Regions from separate parts of the Nonomuraea sp. NPDC049607 genome, predicted to be linked through region 2. Evidence: riboswitches for the same ligand, from Rfam matches in the RefSeq annotation. Region 2 holds a riboswitch; the other holds the start of a gene.

Region 1 (7,297 bases), on a different contig from region 2:
CGCCGTGATGCGCTCGCCGTCGAGGGTGAGCCGGAGCCTGAGCACGCCGTGCGTGGAGGGGTGCTGGGGACCGATGTTGAGGATCATGTCCTCGGTCGCCAGCTCCTTCGCGCCGGCGCCGATCCCGACCACGCGTTCCGTCATAGGGCCCATGCTGCCACCGTCCCGCAAGGTGAGCCAGCGTGGGGGATGGTCAAGGAATCGTATGGCAACGCATCCCGAAGCCAGACATGGGGATCAATACCGGGAACGGGGGGAGAAAGCACTGTGAGAAGAGTTCTGTTTGATGTGGCGGCCCTGATCTCCCGGGTGGTACTCGGCGTGATCTTCGTGGTCCACGGCTGGCAGAAGTGGCAGGGCGGGCTGGGTGCCGCGGCGGGACAGTTCCGGGAGATGGGCATTCCCATGCCTGGGTTGTCCGCCGGATTCGCCGCCATTGTGGAGCTGATCGGCGGCGTCCTGTTGATCCTCGGCCTGCTGGTCCGGCCGGTGGCGTTGTTGCTGCTCATCGACATGATCGGCGCGATCGTCTTCGTGCACGCAGGACACGGGGTGTTGTCGCAGAACGGGGGATGGGAGCTGCCAGGCGCGCTCGGCGCGCTCTCGCTGATGCTCGCCGCGCTGGGTGGCGGCCGCATCGGCCTCGACGGCATCGTCCACTCGATGTTCCGCCGCCGCAAGGAACGCCGGATCGCCGAGGACGACCTCGCCGCGCACCGGCCGGCCCGGCGTGCCGAGCCGACGACGGTCGTCACCGAGGGGCCCGTGACACAGCCCGGCCCGGAGAGCGGCCCGACGCGACCCGAGGGCGGCCCGACGACGCCGGTCCGGCCCGAGGGCGAGGTCGAGCACCCCAACGTGCCGAGGCAGCCCAACGCGCCGCGCCCCGGGCACCTCAACGACGAGGACATGAGGGACATCGACGCCCTGGTGTCCGACGAGCCGCCCCACCCGAAGCCGCCCAACCGCTGAGCTCAGCGGCCGACCAGGTCCCGCAGGGCCTCGACCAGGCGGTCGACGTGCTCCTGCGTGCTGCCGATGCCGATGGAGGCGCGTACCGCGGAGGCGGTCCCGTCCTCGCAGCCGCCGTCCGAGGTGCCCAGCAGGTGCCGGACGAACGGGTGCGCGCAGAACTTCCCGTCACGCACGCCGATGCCGTACTCGCCGGACAGCGCCTCGGCCACCTCCCGGGCCGAGTAGCCGTCCACGACGAACGACACGATCCCCACCCGGGGGTGGTCCTCGCCCCACAGCGACAGCTCGCGCACCCCCTCGATCGACGACAGACCGGTACGCAGCCGGGCGATCAGGCGCTCCTCCTCGCGCACCAGCTCCGTCCACCCGGTGGCGGTGAGCGCGTCGCAGGCGGCGGCCAGGGCGATGGCGCCGAGCACGTTGGGGGTGCCGGCCTCGTGGCGGGGCTCGGGGTCATCGTGCCACTCGGTGGTCTCGCCGACCGAGCGCACCGCGCCGCCGCCCTTCAGGTACGGCTCGCCCTCGGCCAGCCAGTCACGGCGTCCGATCAGCACGCCGGCGCCGAAGGGCGCGTACAGCTTGTGGCCGGAGAAGGCCACGTAGTCCAGGTCGAGCGCGGTCAGGTTGAGCCTGCGGTGCGGGACGAGCTGGGCGGCGTCCACCAGGATGCGGGCGCCGTGCCGGTGGGCGATGTGGGCCAGGGCGGCGATGGGCCACAGTTCGCCGGTGACGTTGGAGGCGGCGGTGACCACGAGCAGCTTGGGGCCCTCGATCCCGGCCAGCGCCTCGTCGGCGGCGCGGACGGCCTCACCGGGGAAGGCGGGCGGCGCCAGGCGCACGGACCGCGCCCAGGGCAGCAGCGAGGCGTGGTGCTCGGAGTCGAAGACGACGGCGGTCGCGTCCTCGGGCAGGCAGCGGGCCAGCAGGTTGGTGGCGTCGGTGGTGTTGCGGGTGAAGATGACGGCGTCGTCGGCACGGGCGCCGACGAAGGCCCTGACCGTGTGGCGGGCCTGCTCGTACCGGGCGGTGGTGAGCTGGGAGGCGTAGCCCGCGCCGCGGTGGACGCTGGAGTAGGCCGGGAGCGCGGCGGCGACGGCGGCGCTGACCGGCTCAAGACAGGGGGCGCTGGCGGCGTAGTCGAGGTTGGCGTAGCTGACCAGGCGGCCGCCCTTGACCGGCACCTCCAGGTCGGCGCCGAGCACGGCGGGGATCGGCCGTCCGGAGGCGGCGACGGGGGTCTCGGCGGCCTGGGCGGGCACGGAGTTGAAGATCGTCAAAGTGGACATGGCACGGCTCCTCACGGGTCGGTCGGACCCCTGGGAACAGCCACGGAGCCCGCGCTTGCCCGCCACACCTCGTGACGGACCAGGTCTTCACCCGGGGCACCCCGCCGCGGACGCGAGGGTTGCCGGCCAGCTAGCCGGGGCTTGTCGCTGGCACTCATGACCTACGACGGCACTATAACCGACACCGGGGCACGATTCGCAAGCCCAGCAGGTCAACCCGTCTCATAAGATGAAATAGTGCGCTTTGATCCCTGGAATCCGGATTTCGTCGTCGACCCCTATCCGGCGTACGACGAGCTGAGGCGCGAGGCGCCCGTACGCTACTTCGAGCCGTCCAACCAGTGGCTGATCTCCCGGCACGCGGACGTGAACGCGCTGCTCAGAGACCGCCGGCTGGGCCGCGACTACACCCACGTCGCCACGCACGAGGAGTTCGGCCGGCAGCCCGAGCCGGAGTTCCAGGAAGCCTTCTGGCGCGTCAGCAGGAACGGCATGCTGGAGGTCGAGCCGCCGGACCACACGAGGCTGCGCCGGCTGGTGTCCAAGGCGTTCACGCCGCGCATGGTCGAGTCGCTGCGCCCGCGCGTCCGGGCCATCGCCGAGAGCCTGATCGACGCGTACGTCGAGAAGGGCGGCGGCGACCTGATCGCCGAGGTCGCCGAGCCGCTGCCGGTCACCGTCATCGCCGAGATGCTCGGCGTGCCCGAGCAGGACCGTCACCTGCTGCGCCCGTGGTCGGCCGACATGTGCGGCATGTACGAGCTCAACCCCAGCCTGGAGACCCAGCACCAGGCGGTGCGCGCGGCCGAGGAGTTCGAGTCCTACCTCAAGGACCTGGCCCGCGAACGCATCGCCAACCCCGGCGAGGACCTGGTCAGCGCCCTGGCCGCGATCCCCGAGCTGACCCTCGACGAGCTGGCCGGCACCTGCGTCCTGCTGCTGAACGCGGGCCACGAGGCCACGGTCAACGTCTCCGGCAACGGCTGGCGGGCCCTGCTGAAGAACCCCGGCGAGCTGGCCCGGCTGCGCGCCGACCGTTCGCTGCTGCCGACCGCCATCGAGGAGCTGCTGCGCTACGACACCCCGCTCCAGCTCTTCGAGCGCTGGGTGCTGGAGGACATCGAGGTCCACGGCGTGCGGATCCCGCGCGGCTCGGAGGTGGCCTGCCTGTTCGGCTCGGCCAACAGGGACCCCGAGGTGTTCGAGGACCCGGACCGGCTCGACCTGGGCCGCCCGGACAACCCGCACATCTCCTTCGGCGCGGGCATCCACTTCTGCCTGGGCGCGCCGCTGGCCAGGATCGAGCTGACGGAGTCGTTCACCGCGCTGCTGGACCGGGTCGGGACGATCGAGCTGCGCGCGGAGCCGGTCTACAAGCCCGGTTTCGTCATCCGCGGCCTGCGCTCGCTCGACCTCGACGTCACCGGCTCTGGCTGAGCCAGCCGAACCCGCCCAGCCCGGCCGGATCGATCAGCTCTGCCTCCTCCGACGCCCGCGACAGCGCCCGTACGTAGGCGCGCGGATCGGCGGCGGCGAGGTCGACCGGCGGCCGGGCGCCGGTGAGGCCCAGCGCCCGCAGCATGTCGCGCTGTGTGGACAAGGTTGTGGATATCGCGCCGGCCCGCCGCCCGGCCTCGGCGCACGCGTCGAGGGCGACGTGGGCGGTGATGTCGCAGGTCCCGTCGGGGACGGGGGCCACGACCGCGCCGCCGCGGTAACCGGTCAGCGTGCCACAGAGCGGTCGGTTATCCACAGGGTGTGCATAATCCACGGCTATCGCCCGGCCGTGGGTGAGACGTACCAGAACGGAGGCCCAGGCGTCGTCGCGGGGGCGGCCGATCTCGGCGCGGGTGCCCACGTGCGGCAGCGGCCACCAGCGTTCGAGCCATTCGCGGTCGGCGGGCCGCAGCGGGCCGCCGAGGCGCTCCTCGCCGGTCCTGGTGTTGACCATGACCAGACGGGGGCCGCCGGAGGTCTGCTCGGCCACGTCGAGCGGGATGTTGTCGAGCCACTCGTTGGCGACGGCCAGCCCGGTGATGCTGGACGGCAGGCAGCGGCTCCATTCCACCTGCTCGGGCAGCCCGGCGGGCCGGGGCGACAGGTCGACGCAGGTGACCCGCAGCCGGTCGCGCAGAGCGGGCTCGGCCGCCGCGAGGATGCGGCTGACCAGCACCCCCTCGCCCGCGCCGACGTCGACCAGGTCGAGCCGCTCGGGGGAGCCGAGCTCGGAGTCCACCTCCACCAGCAGGGCCAGGACCGCCTCCGCGAACACGGCCGAGGCTCCGACCGAGGTGCGGAAGTGGCCCGAGGGGCGTTCGCGGAGGTAAAAGCCCTCCTCGCCGTAGAGCGCGCGTTCCGTGGCGGCGCGCCAGGTGAGCCACATGAGGGTGACTATCTCATGACCGAAGGGTTCGACACGCAGAGTCGTCCATTGACTACTCTTGGTCGCTACATTGCGCTAACGTTTACGCACTGTCACAGAGCGACTGCGTTTCGCCCATCCGCGGTAAGCGGCGAGCCGGATCGCTCCACCGAAGCATTGCGGCCCTGAGGCCGCAGACTGAGAGGAGCCCCCCGTGAAGAAGGTTCTGGTCATGGCAGGTGCCATCGCCCTCCTGGCCCTGGCGGCCCCCGCGCACGCCGACGACGTCACCCACGGCAACAACGGCATCCTGAGCGGCAGCCCGATCCACCTGCCCATCACCGCCGTCGTGCCCGTCTGCGGCAACAACATCGGCATCCAGGCGGTGCCGATCAACGGCTGCCAGGGGAGCCCCAACACCGCGGTCTACAGCCGCTGAGGCAGGGAGAGCCCGGACCGCTCGCGCGCGGTCCGGGCTCTGATCCCGGCCGGTCAGTCGGCGGATGACCGGTCAGTGCACCTCCAAGAGGTCGCATCCAGGCGGGCGTCGGGTTGTCAGGACTCGGCGCCCGTCGTCGTGCGTGGACCCCTCTCCTCATCTCTTTCGACAGGGGGTGCATGATTCGTATGCCCCTGTCGCATTTGTCGTTAACTCAACGGGCGGCAAAGCGCCGGACATGCCGGAACGTGTTCGACGGCCCCCGACCTGTCGGCCCCCGCCCGCCGGTTACGCTGGTCCGCAGTGCCTTCACGGTGCCACCACGGTGCCGTTGCGGTCGACAGGGGTGAGACGTCATGGACGCAGGTGATCGCCCGGCACGGCTGACCGTCGGCGTGCTCGGTGCGGGCAAGGTCGGCTCCGTGCTCGGTGCCGCGCTGGCTCAGGCGGGCCACCGGATCGTGGCCGCGAGCGGGGTCTCCGACACCTCGCGCAGATGGGCCGCCGACCGGCTCGGGGTCGAGCTGACCCGGCCCGACGAGGTGGTGGCCGCCTCCCAGCTCATCCTGCTGACCGTCCCCGACGACGCACTGCCCGACCTCGTGGCCGGGCTGGCCCGCACGGGCGCCGACCTCAAGGGCAAGCTGCTCGTCCACGCCAGCGGCGCGTACGGCCTGTCGGTGCTCGACCCCGCCGCGCAGGCGGGTGCGCTGCCGCTCGCGCTCCACCCGGTCATGACCTTCACCGGCCGCGACGACGACCTCAACAAGATCACCGGTATCTCGTTCGGCGTGACCGCGCCCGACCTGCTGCGACCGGTCGCCGAGGCCCTGGTGATCGAGATGGGCGGTGAGCCGGTCTGGATCGCCGAGAGCGACCGCGCGCTCTACCACGCGGCCCTGGCCAACGCCGCCAACCACATGGTCACGCTCATCGCCGAGTCCGAGGAGCTGCTGCAGCGCATCGGCGTCGAGCACCCGGGGCGCATGCTGGGCCCGCTGCTCGGCGCGGCGCTCGACAACGTGCTGCGGCTGGGCATCGCCGGGCTCACCGGGCCGGTCGTCCGCGGCGACGCGAGCACGGTGCGCAAACACGTCGACGCGCTGATCCTGGCCGCTCCGGAGGCCGCCGACGCCTACATCGCGCTGGCCCGGCTCACCGCCGACCGGGCGCTGGCCGCGGGGCTGCTCAAACCGGAGGAGGCGGAGCGGCTGCTCGACGCGCTTGGGGGCAATATATGGACCTGACCGTCGGGTGTGGAGGGCAGCAATGGATCTGATCGTGGCCGGCGACCGGGACGACCTGGCGAAGGCTCGGGGTGAAGGGCGGGTGGCGCTGGTCCCGACCATGGGCGCGCTGCACGAGGGCCACCGGTCGCTGATGAGGGCCGCTCGCGTACGCGCCGACCAGGTCGTGGTCAGCATCTTCGTCAACCCTCTGCAATTCGGGCCTAACGAGGATTTTTCACGCTATCCCCGTACATTCGAGGCCGATCTCGACGTGTGCCGGGAGGAGGGCGTCGGCGTCGTGTTCGCGCCCTCGCCGCAGGACATGTACCGCCCCGACCGTCAGGTGAGCGTCCACGCGGGCGAGATGGGCTCGATCGTCGAGGGCGCGTCCAGGCCGGGCCACTTCGACGGCGTGCTGACGGTGGTGCTCAAGCTGTTCAACCTGGTGCGACCCGACCTGGCGATCTTCGGCCAGAAGGACGCCCAGCAGCTCGCCGTCATCCGCCGCATGGTGGCCGACCTCGACCTGTCCATCGAGATCGTCGGGGCGCCCACCGTACGCGAGCCCGACGGCCTGGCCCTGTCCAGCCGCAACCGTTACCTGTCGGCCGGCGACCGCACGGTCGCGCTGGCCCTGTCCCGTGCCCTGCGGGCGGGCGCGGTCGAGCTGACCGCCGACGCGATGCGGGCCACCGCCCGCGCGGTGCTCGCCGAGGCCGGGCCCGAGCTCGACCTCGACTACCTGGCGCTGGTCGATCCGGCCACGTTCAAGGAGGTCGACGACTCCTACGAGGGCTCGGCCGTGCTCGCCGTGGCGGCCAGGGTGGGCGGCACCCGGCTGATCGACAACGTCGTGGTGAGCGTGCGCCCCTGATCCGTACGGCCCCCGGGGCATGTCCACGCTGCGGCAGGCGTTATCGTCATAGTGACGAAATCGCCTCAGCGAGGAGACCCCCATGAGTGCACCGGCGATTCCCCTGCACCTGACGGCCCCCGAACCCGGCTG
Region 2 (7,955 bases):
ATGGGGTTGACCAGCAGCACGTCCGCCAGGCGGTAGGCGGCCAGCGAGCGCGGGTAGTCGTCGTTGACGTTGAGGATGACCGGGTCCCAGTCCTCGGTGGCGTACTCGTCCTCGATCTCGCGCGCGCAGCGCTGCACCGACGCGGTGTACTCGCGGTATTCGGGCAGGTCGTGCCGGCTCGGGTAGGCGAAGGCCAGGTGGACCACCTTGCCGTGCCACTCCGGATGGGCGGCCAGGAACTCCCGGTAGGCCAGCAGCCCGCGCACGATGTTCTTGGACAGCTCGGTGCGGTCGATGCGGACGATCAGCCGCCGCCCGGCCACCTGCTCGGCGAGCGCGGCCATGTGCGACTCGACGTCGGGCTCGCAGGCCCGCGCCCACAGCGCAGCGCCGTCCACGCCCAGGCTGTGCACGCCGACGCGCGTCTTCCTGCCCTCGTGGGTGACCGTGCGGGCCGCGCGGTCCACCCGCGCGCCCAGCAGCGCCTCGCAGCAGTCCATGAACGCCGCCGCCCACCGCGCGGTGAGGAAGCCCGCGTGGTCGGCCCCCAGGATGCCGTCCAGGACCTCCCTGGTCACCGCGTCGGGCAGCAGGGAGAAGTACTCCGGGGGCGCCCACGGCGTGTGGCTGAAATGGGCGATGCGCAGGTCGGGGCGCTCGGCGCGGAGCATCGCCGGGGTGAGCGTCAGGTGGTAGTCCTGGACCATCACGCGCGCGCCGTGCCCGGCCTCCTCGGCCAGCGCCAGCGCGAACGCGCCGTTGTAGTCGCGGTAGGACTCCCACTCGCGCCGGAACTTGGTGCCGAAGCTGGGGGAGTTGGGGATGTCGTACAGCAGGTGGTTGACGAACCACAGGGTCGAGTTGGCCACGGCGTTGTAGGCGCGGTGGAAGGTGGCCGCGGGGATGTCGAGCATCCGCAACGCGCCCGTGTCGTAGCCCGTCCGGTCGAGCCGGCCCCCCGGAGCGAGGCGTACGGCGCTGCGGTCGCCGTCGGACAGCGCGGCGCACACCCACAGCACGCCGTGCTCCTTGGCCACCCCCGACAGGCCCGAGACCAGGCCCCCACCACCGCGTTTCATGGTCAGCTCACCGTCGTCGTCGACGGTGAAGGAGACCGGCCCGCGGTTGGACGCCACGAGAACGCTGTTCATTTGGGCTCCCTTCGCCCATAGGATCCCAGCTATGGCGCTAGATGAGCTAACCGAGGAACTCGCCCGCTCGGCCGCGGCCGGAGACCATCGCGCGCTCGGCGAGCTCCTGGCCAGGATCGAGCCTGACGTGATGCGCCACTGCGCCCGGATCCTGCCCTATCACCAGGACGCGGAAGAAGCCTCGCAGGACACACTGCTGGCCGTGGCGCGCAACATCGGGCGGTTCGAGGGGCGGGCCAGGTTCAGCACCTGGCTGCACATCGTGACCGCCAACTGCGCGCGCACCACGTACCGGTCGCTGAAGCGCAGGGCCGCCGAGCAGACGTCGGAGGAGCTGCCGATGCAGAAGCCGGACGCGCGGCGGGTCAGCGTGATCGCCGGCTCGCGGCTCGACCTGCTCGACGCGATGGAGGCGCTGGAGGCCGACAAGCCCGACCTGGCCCAGGCGCTGGTGCTGCGCGACATCGTCCAGCTCGACTACAACGAGGTGGCCGAGCAGCTCAACATCCCGCTCGGTACCGCCAAGTCCCGCATCCACCAGGCCCGCAAGTACGTGCAGGGAGTCCTCGGGGAGGACTATCGGTGAGACAAGCTTTCTCACCTTCTGAGATGGGTGGCCGTTTCGGCCACTTGAGAAGGTAGAGTCCCTTTCGACAACTGAATATTGCTCATCCAGAGGGGTGGAGGGACCGGCCCTGCGAAGCCCCGGCAACCCTCCCGGCTTGTACTCGCGACCTGGCGAGGCCGACCGGGACAAGGTGCCAATTCCGGTTCGCGGTCAAGGTGGCCGCGGGCGAAGATGAGGGAAGGCCTCGCTTCATGTCGCTCGACTTTGGTCCTGCCGTCGCTCTGTCCTGCCGCGAGTGCGGCACGCGCTACCCCCTGGGCCCCAGCTTCGCCTGCCTGGAGTGTTTCGGGCCGCTCGAAGCGGCCTACTCCTTCGGCCAGGTGACCCGCGCGGACATCGAGTCCGGCCCCGCCAACATCTGGCGCTACCGTTCCCTGCTTCCGGTCCCCGCCGACGTGGCGAGCAAGCCCAACATGAACCCGGGCTGGACGAAGCTGGTCAAGGCCGGCAACCTCGGCAAGGCGCTCGGCCTCCGGTCCCTGTTCGTGAAGGACGACTCGGGCAACCCCACCCACTCCTTCAAGGACCGCGTGGTCGCCATCGCCGTCGAGGCGGCCAGGAACTTCGGGTTCCACACGCTCTCCTGCTCCTCCACGGGCAACCTCGCCGGCGCGGTCACCGCCGCCGCCGCGCGGGCCGGCCTCGACGCGTGCGTGTTCATCCCGGCCGACCTCGAAGCGGCCAAGATCGCCATGGCCCGGGTGTTCGGCGGCCGGCTGGTCGGGATCGAGGGCACCTACGACGAGGTCAACCGGTTCTGTTCCGAGCTGATCGGTGACCCGCTGGGCGAGAGGTGGGGGTTCGTCAACGTCAACCTGCGGCCGTACTACGCCGAGGGGTCCAAGACGCTCGCGTACGAGATCGCCGAGCAGCTCGGCTGGCGGCTGCCGGAGCAGATCGTCATCCCCATCGCCTCGGGCTCCCAGCTCACGAAGATCGACAAGGGGTTCAAGGAGCTGATCGCGCTCGGGCTGGTCGAGGACACGCCGTACAAGGTGTTCGGGGCGCAGGCGGCCGGGTGCTCGCCGGTCTCGACGGCGTACAAGGCGGGGCACGACGTGGTCCAGCCGGTCAAGCCGGACACGATCGCCAAGTCGCTGGCCATCGGCAACCCCGCCGACGGGCCGTACGTGCTGGACATCGCCCGGCGTACCGGCGGGGGCGTCGAGGACGTCACCGACCCGGAGATCGTCGCCGCGATCAAGCTCCTGGCCTCCACCGAGGGCATCTTCGCCGAGACCGCGGGCGGCGTCACGGTGGGCGTGCTGAAGAAGCTCGTCGAGACGGGCAGGCTCGACCCCGAGGCCGAGACCGTGGTCCTGAACACCGGCGACGGCCTCAAGACGCTCGACGCGATCAGCGACGACGCGCGGCCCACCGCCGTGATCCGGCCCTCTCTCGACGCGTTCCGCGCGACTGTCTGACAATCCAGGAAAGGCAACAAAAACCATGAGCGTTTCTGTGCGGATTCCCACCATTCTGCGCACTTACACCGGGGGTAACGCCGAAGTGAGTGGCGAAGGGGCGACTCTTCGTGACGTTCTCGCCAAGCTCGACTCCGACTACCCGGGGATCGGCGCGAGAATTCTGGATGAATCGGGCAAGATTCGTCGTTTTGTCAACGTTTACGTTGGCGAAGAGGATGTCCGTTTCGTCGAAGGCTTGGACACTCCCGCCCCCGAAGGCACACAGATCTCCATCATCCCCGCCGTCGCGGGCGGCTGACCGCCGGACCCCCCGACTCTTGAAGGCGCCCCTTGTGGGCGCCTTCTTGTTTTAGAACCCAATTCAACTCGAACGACTCAGCCTTCGATGAAATTAGCGGTTTGTCGATTGACTCTGTTGCCAAACCCCGTGCCACAGGTATGGTCGAGGGCGATCGTATGGCTGATTTTCCCAAAAGTCAGGCGATTACAGGTCTCGCGGAGGAATGGGCGAGATCTGCGAGCCCAGTAAGAGGAGTCGGAAGTGGCGCAGGGCACCGTCAAGTGGTTCAACGCGGACAAGGGCTACGGCTTCATCGCGGTAGACGGTGGTAAGGATGTATTCGTCCATTACTCAGCGATCATGATGGACGGGTACCGATCTCTCGAACAGGGTCAGCGCGTCGAGTTCGAGATCACGCAGGGCCAGAAGGGGCCGCAGGCGGAGTCCGTCCGCGCGGTCTGACCCACCGTCGCCGGTGTGAACCGGGCGGCACGCGCGGCAGCGCAGTCCGCGTGAGCCCGCCACTGTTTCCTCCGTCGGCTTCGCACGGCGGGCCGCACCTCCTGGGGCGGCTCGCCGTACGAACCGGTGTGCCCGATGACCTGCCCGATGACCTGGGGCAGGGGGCCCGTGGCTTGCACTCGGCAGGGTAGAGTGCTAAACAGTTCGTTGGCACTCTGTATGGCAGAGTGCCAACAACCCGGATCGAGACGATGGGGTCTGCCGAACGGAGATGCAGACCCATGCCGTCGCGGGCGTCGGCTCGGTCCAGCACACGCCACCCTGCATCTGGGAGGTCTAGCCTTATGGCAGCCAAGATGATCGCGTTTGACGAGGACGCCCGGCGCGGTCTCGAGCGCGGTATGAACCAGCTCGCCGACGCCGTCAAGGTGACCCTTGGTCCCAAGGGGCGCAACGTCGTGCTGGAGAAGAAGTGGGGCGCTCCCACGATCACCAACGACGGCGTCTCCATCGCCAAGGAGATCGAGCTCGAGGACCCGTGGGAGAAGATCGGCGCCGAGCTGGTCAAGGAAGTCGCCAAGAAGACTGACGACGTCGCCGGCGACGGCACCACCACGGCCACCGTGCTCGCCCAGGCGCTGGTGCGCGAAGGTCTGCGCAACGTCGCCGCCGGCGCCAACCCGATGGCACTGAAGAAGGGCATCGAGGCCGCCGTCGAGCGCGTCAGCGAGGAGCTCTCCAAGCTGGCCAAGGACGTGGAGACCAAGGAGCAGATCGCCTCCACCGCCTCCATCTCCGCCGCCGACCCCGAGATCGGCTCGCTCATCGCCGAGGCGATGGACAAGGTCGGCAAGGAAGGCGTCATCACCGTCGAGGAGAGCAACACCTTCGGTCTCGAGCTTGAGCTCACCGAGGGCATGCGCTTCGACAAGGGCATGACGTCGATGTACTTCGTGACCGACTCCGACCGTATGGAGGCCGTGCTCGAAGACCCGTACATCCTGATCGTCAACAGCAAGGTCTCGGCCAACAAGGACCTGCTGCCGCTGCTCGACAAGGTCGTGCAGTCCGGCAAGCCGCTGCTGATCATCGCCGAGGACGTCGACGGCGAGGCTCTGGCGACCCTGGTGGTCAACAAGATCCGCGGCCTGTTCCGCTCCGTGGCCGTCAAGGCCCCGGGCTTCGGCGACCGCCGCAAGGCCATGCTGGGCGACATCGCGATCCTGACCGGTGGTCAGGTCATCGCCGAGGAGGTCGGCCTCAAGCTGGAGACCGCCACCCTCGACCTGCTCGGCCGCGCCCGCAAGGTCGTGGTGACCAAGGACGAGACCACCATCGTCGACGGCGCCGGTGACGCCGAGGCGATCTCCGGCCGGGTCAACGAGATCCGCGCCGAGATCGAGCGCACCGACTCCGACTACGACCGTGAGAAGCTGCAGGAGCGCCTGGCCAAGCTGGCCGGTGGCGTGGCGGTCATCAAGGCCGGCGCGGCGACCGAGGTCGAGCTCAAGGAGCGCAAGCACCGCATCGAGGACGCCGTGCGCAACGCCAAGGCGGCCGTCGAGGAGGGCATCGTCCCCGGCGGTGGCGTGGCGCTGCTGCAGGCCGGCGCCAAGGCGTTCGACAAGCTCGAGCTCAACGGCGACGAGGCCACCGGCGCGGCGATCGTGAAGAAGGCTCTGGAGGAGCCGCTCAAGCAGATCGCGGTCAACGCCGGTCTCGAGGGTGGCGTCGTCGTGGAGAAGGTGCGCAACCTGACCCCGGGCGAGGGCCTCAACGCCGCTTCCGGCGAGTACGTCAACATGTTCGAGTCCGGGATCATCGACCCGGCCAAGGTGACGCGCTCCGCGCTGCAGAACGCCGCCTCCATCGCGGCGCTCTTCCTGACCACCGAGGCCGTCATCGCGGAGAAGCCCGAGAAGACCCCTGCTGCTCCGGCCGGCATGCCCGGCGGCGGCGACATGGACTTCTAGGCTTCGCCTGGTCGCTGACGCATCAGAAGGCGGTTCGGATCTCCAAGGATCCGGCCGCCTTTTGTTGTGTCCAGTGCGGTCACGTTTAGTAGTTATTGACTACGGAAAGTAACGACACGAAGTGACATTCACCGCACAAAAGGAGTAGTTACATGAATTCCCGCACCGCGCGCGTTCTCGGGCTCGGCGCCGTCATGCTGGCCGCCGCTGCCGCCATGACCATGCCGGCCGAGGCCGACGACCACGGTTACCTGGACGAGTCGCTGGAGTACGTGGACGTACCCTACTGCGCGGGCTACCTGGAGCTGTACGACCGCGACTACTGCGCCTCGCCGTCGAGGTGGACGTCGTCGGACCAGCGTGAGGACCTGTCGGACGCCTTCGAGGACGAGTCGTCCGACGATCGCGCGGACGTGTCGGACGAGAGCGAGGACACGTCGGCGAACGAGGGCGCGGACGTGTCGGACGAGAGCGAGGACGCCTCGGCGAACGAGGGCGCCGACGAGGGCGCCGACGAGGGTTCCGACGAGGGCGAGGACATGTCGGCGGACGAGCGTGAGGACACCTCGACCGACGCTCCCGGGGACATCACGTTCGCGGACGGCACCGTGCAGGACGACTGAACCCGTCTGGGTGACGCGGGGGCGTACGAGACCCGACGCGGCACCACGGCGAAGGCGCTCCGTATGCGAACGGGGCGCCTTCGCCGCGGTGTTGTGCCGAACTCGGCCCCCGAACCCGGGCCCAGAACTCGGACGCTGAACCCGGACGCTGAACTCAGACGCTGAACTCAGATGCTGAACTCAGATGCCGAAGTGCGCGATGACGTGACCGCGGGCCAGCGTGTTGGCGGTGATGTTGAAGCCGACCACGGCCGGGCTCGCGTCGCTGCCGACGCCCAGCTTGTCGACCCCGAGCGCGTGCACCGTGAAGACGTAGCGGTGGGGGTCGCCGGGCGGGGGAGCGGCGCCGCCGTAGTCTTTGGTGCCGTAGTCGTTGCGGGCGTGGACCGCGCCGGCGGGCAGGCCCTTGAAGTCGGGGCCGGTGCCCGCGCCCCTGGGGAGCTCGGCGGTGTCGCCGGGAAGGTCGAACAGCACCCAGTGCCAGAAGCCGCTGCCGGTGGGGGCGTCGGGGTCGTGGCAGGTGACGGCGTAGCCGCGGGTGCCCTCCGGGGCGCCGGACCAGCGCAGCTGCGGCGAGACGTTCCCGCCGGTCATCCCCCAGTCGTTGAAGACGTGGAGGTCGTTCAGCCGCTCGCCGTCCTGGATGTCGTCGCTCTCCACCACGAGCGCGGGGACGGAGGGCAGGTGTTCATGCGGAAGCGGTGCGGGCACGGCATCCTCCTAGGTTGACAGCTCCTTCAGGCCATCCTAGAAGCGGCCGCGCCCGCCCTCCGTCAGGCGCCGAGCTGCGCCGGGAGCGGCTTGTCGTGCAGGACCGTGAGCGAGGTGACCGCTCGGGTCAGGACCACGTACAGGCGGGCCAGGCCGCGGGGCTCGGCCTCGACGATGTCGGCGGGCTCGACGACGATCACGTGGTCGTACTCCAGGCCCTTGGCGAGCGTGGCGGGCACGATCAGCAGGCGGTGCTCCTGCGCCGAGTCGGGGTCGAGCACCGCGTGCGGCAGGCCGGACAGCGCCTCGGAGACCGCGGCGACCATCGCGTCGGGGACGATGACGCCGATCGAGCCCTCCCTGGCCAGCACCTCCCGGGTGGCCTCGGCGACCGTGCCGCCCTGCCGGACCGTGAGCGAGCCCGCGCCCGGACGCAGCGACCGCGGGGCGGCCAGTGCCGGGGCGATCGAGGGCAGTAGGCGGGCCGCGTAGTCGAGCACCTCGCGCGGCACGCGGAAGCCGAGCGTCAGCTCGGTCACCTCGCCCTCGTCCTGGCCGAGGTGCTTCAGCACGGTCTCCCACGAGCTGGTGGACCACGGAGTGGTGCCCTGGGCCAGGTCGCCGAGCACGGTGGCCGAGCCGTTGCGGCAGCGCCGGCCGAGCGCCCGCAGCTGCATCTCCGACAGGTCCTGGGCCTCGT

What was found. Region 2 has a riboswitch for S-adenosylmethionine ahead of thrC (threonine synthase). Riboswitches for the same ligand answer to the same signal wherever they lie in the genome.
Region 1: linked by a shared signal. The riboswitch ahead of AB0J97_RS03830 (aminotransferase class V-fold PLP-dependent enzyme) and the one ahead of thrC (threonine synthase) in region 2 are both predicted to bind S-adenosylmethionine.

Annotation. Positions count from the first base shown of each region.
Region 1 is NZ_JBFAOV010000001.1:777,790-785,086, forward strand. Features, by position in the region: gene AB0J97_RS03820 (NADH-quinone oxidoreductase subunit D) at 1-144, opposite strand, end outside; gene AB0J97_RS03825 (DoxX family protein) at 268-972, shown strand; gene AB0J97_RS03830 (aminotransferase class V-fold PLP-dependent enzyme) at 975-2,261, opposite strand; SAM riboswitch class IV at 2,308-2,423, opposite strand; gene AB0J97_RS03835 (cytochrome P450) at 2,499-3,698, shown strand; gene AB0J97_RS03840 (SAM-dependent methyltransferase) at 3,682-4,644, opposite strand; gene AB0J97_RS03845 (chaplin family protein) at 4,838-5,062, shown strand; gene AB0J97_RS03850 (DUF2520 domain-containing protein) at 5,419-6,309, shown strand; gene panC (pantoate--beta-alanine ligase) at 6,332-7,165, shown strand; gene AB0J97_RS03860 (L-aspartate oxidase) at 7,248-7,297, shown strand, end outside.
Region 2 is NZ_JBFAOV010000019.1:135,478-143,432, reverse strand. Features, by position in the region: gene AB0J97_RS31850 (trehalose-6-phosphate synthase) at 1-1,151, opposite strand, end outside; gene AB0J97_RS31845 (RNA polymerase sigma factor) at 1,183-1,737, shown strand; SAM riboswitch class I at 1,817-1,957, shown strand; gene thrC (threonine synthase) at 1,971-3,203, shown strand; gene AB0J97_RS31835 (MoaD/ThiS family protein) at 3,229-3,504, shown strand; gene AB0J97_RS31830 (cold-shock protein) at 3,748-3,948, shown strand; gene groL (chaperonin GroEL) at 4,293-5,921, shown strand; gene AB0J97_RS31820 (hypothetical protein) at 6,074-6,544, shown strand; gene AB0J97_RS31815 (YbhB/YbcL family Raf kinase inhibitor-like protein) at 6,725-7,255, opposite strand; gene AB0J97_RS31810 (AAA family ATPase) at 7,318-7,955, opposite strand, start outside.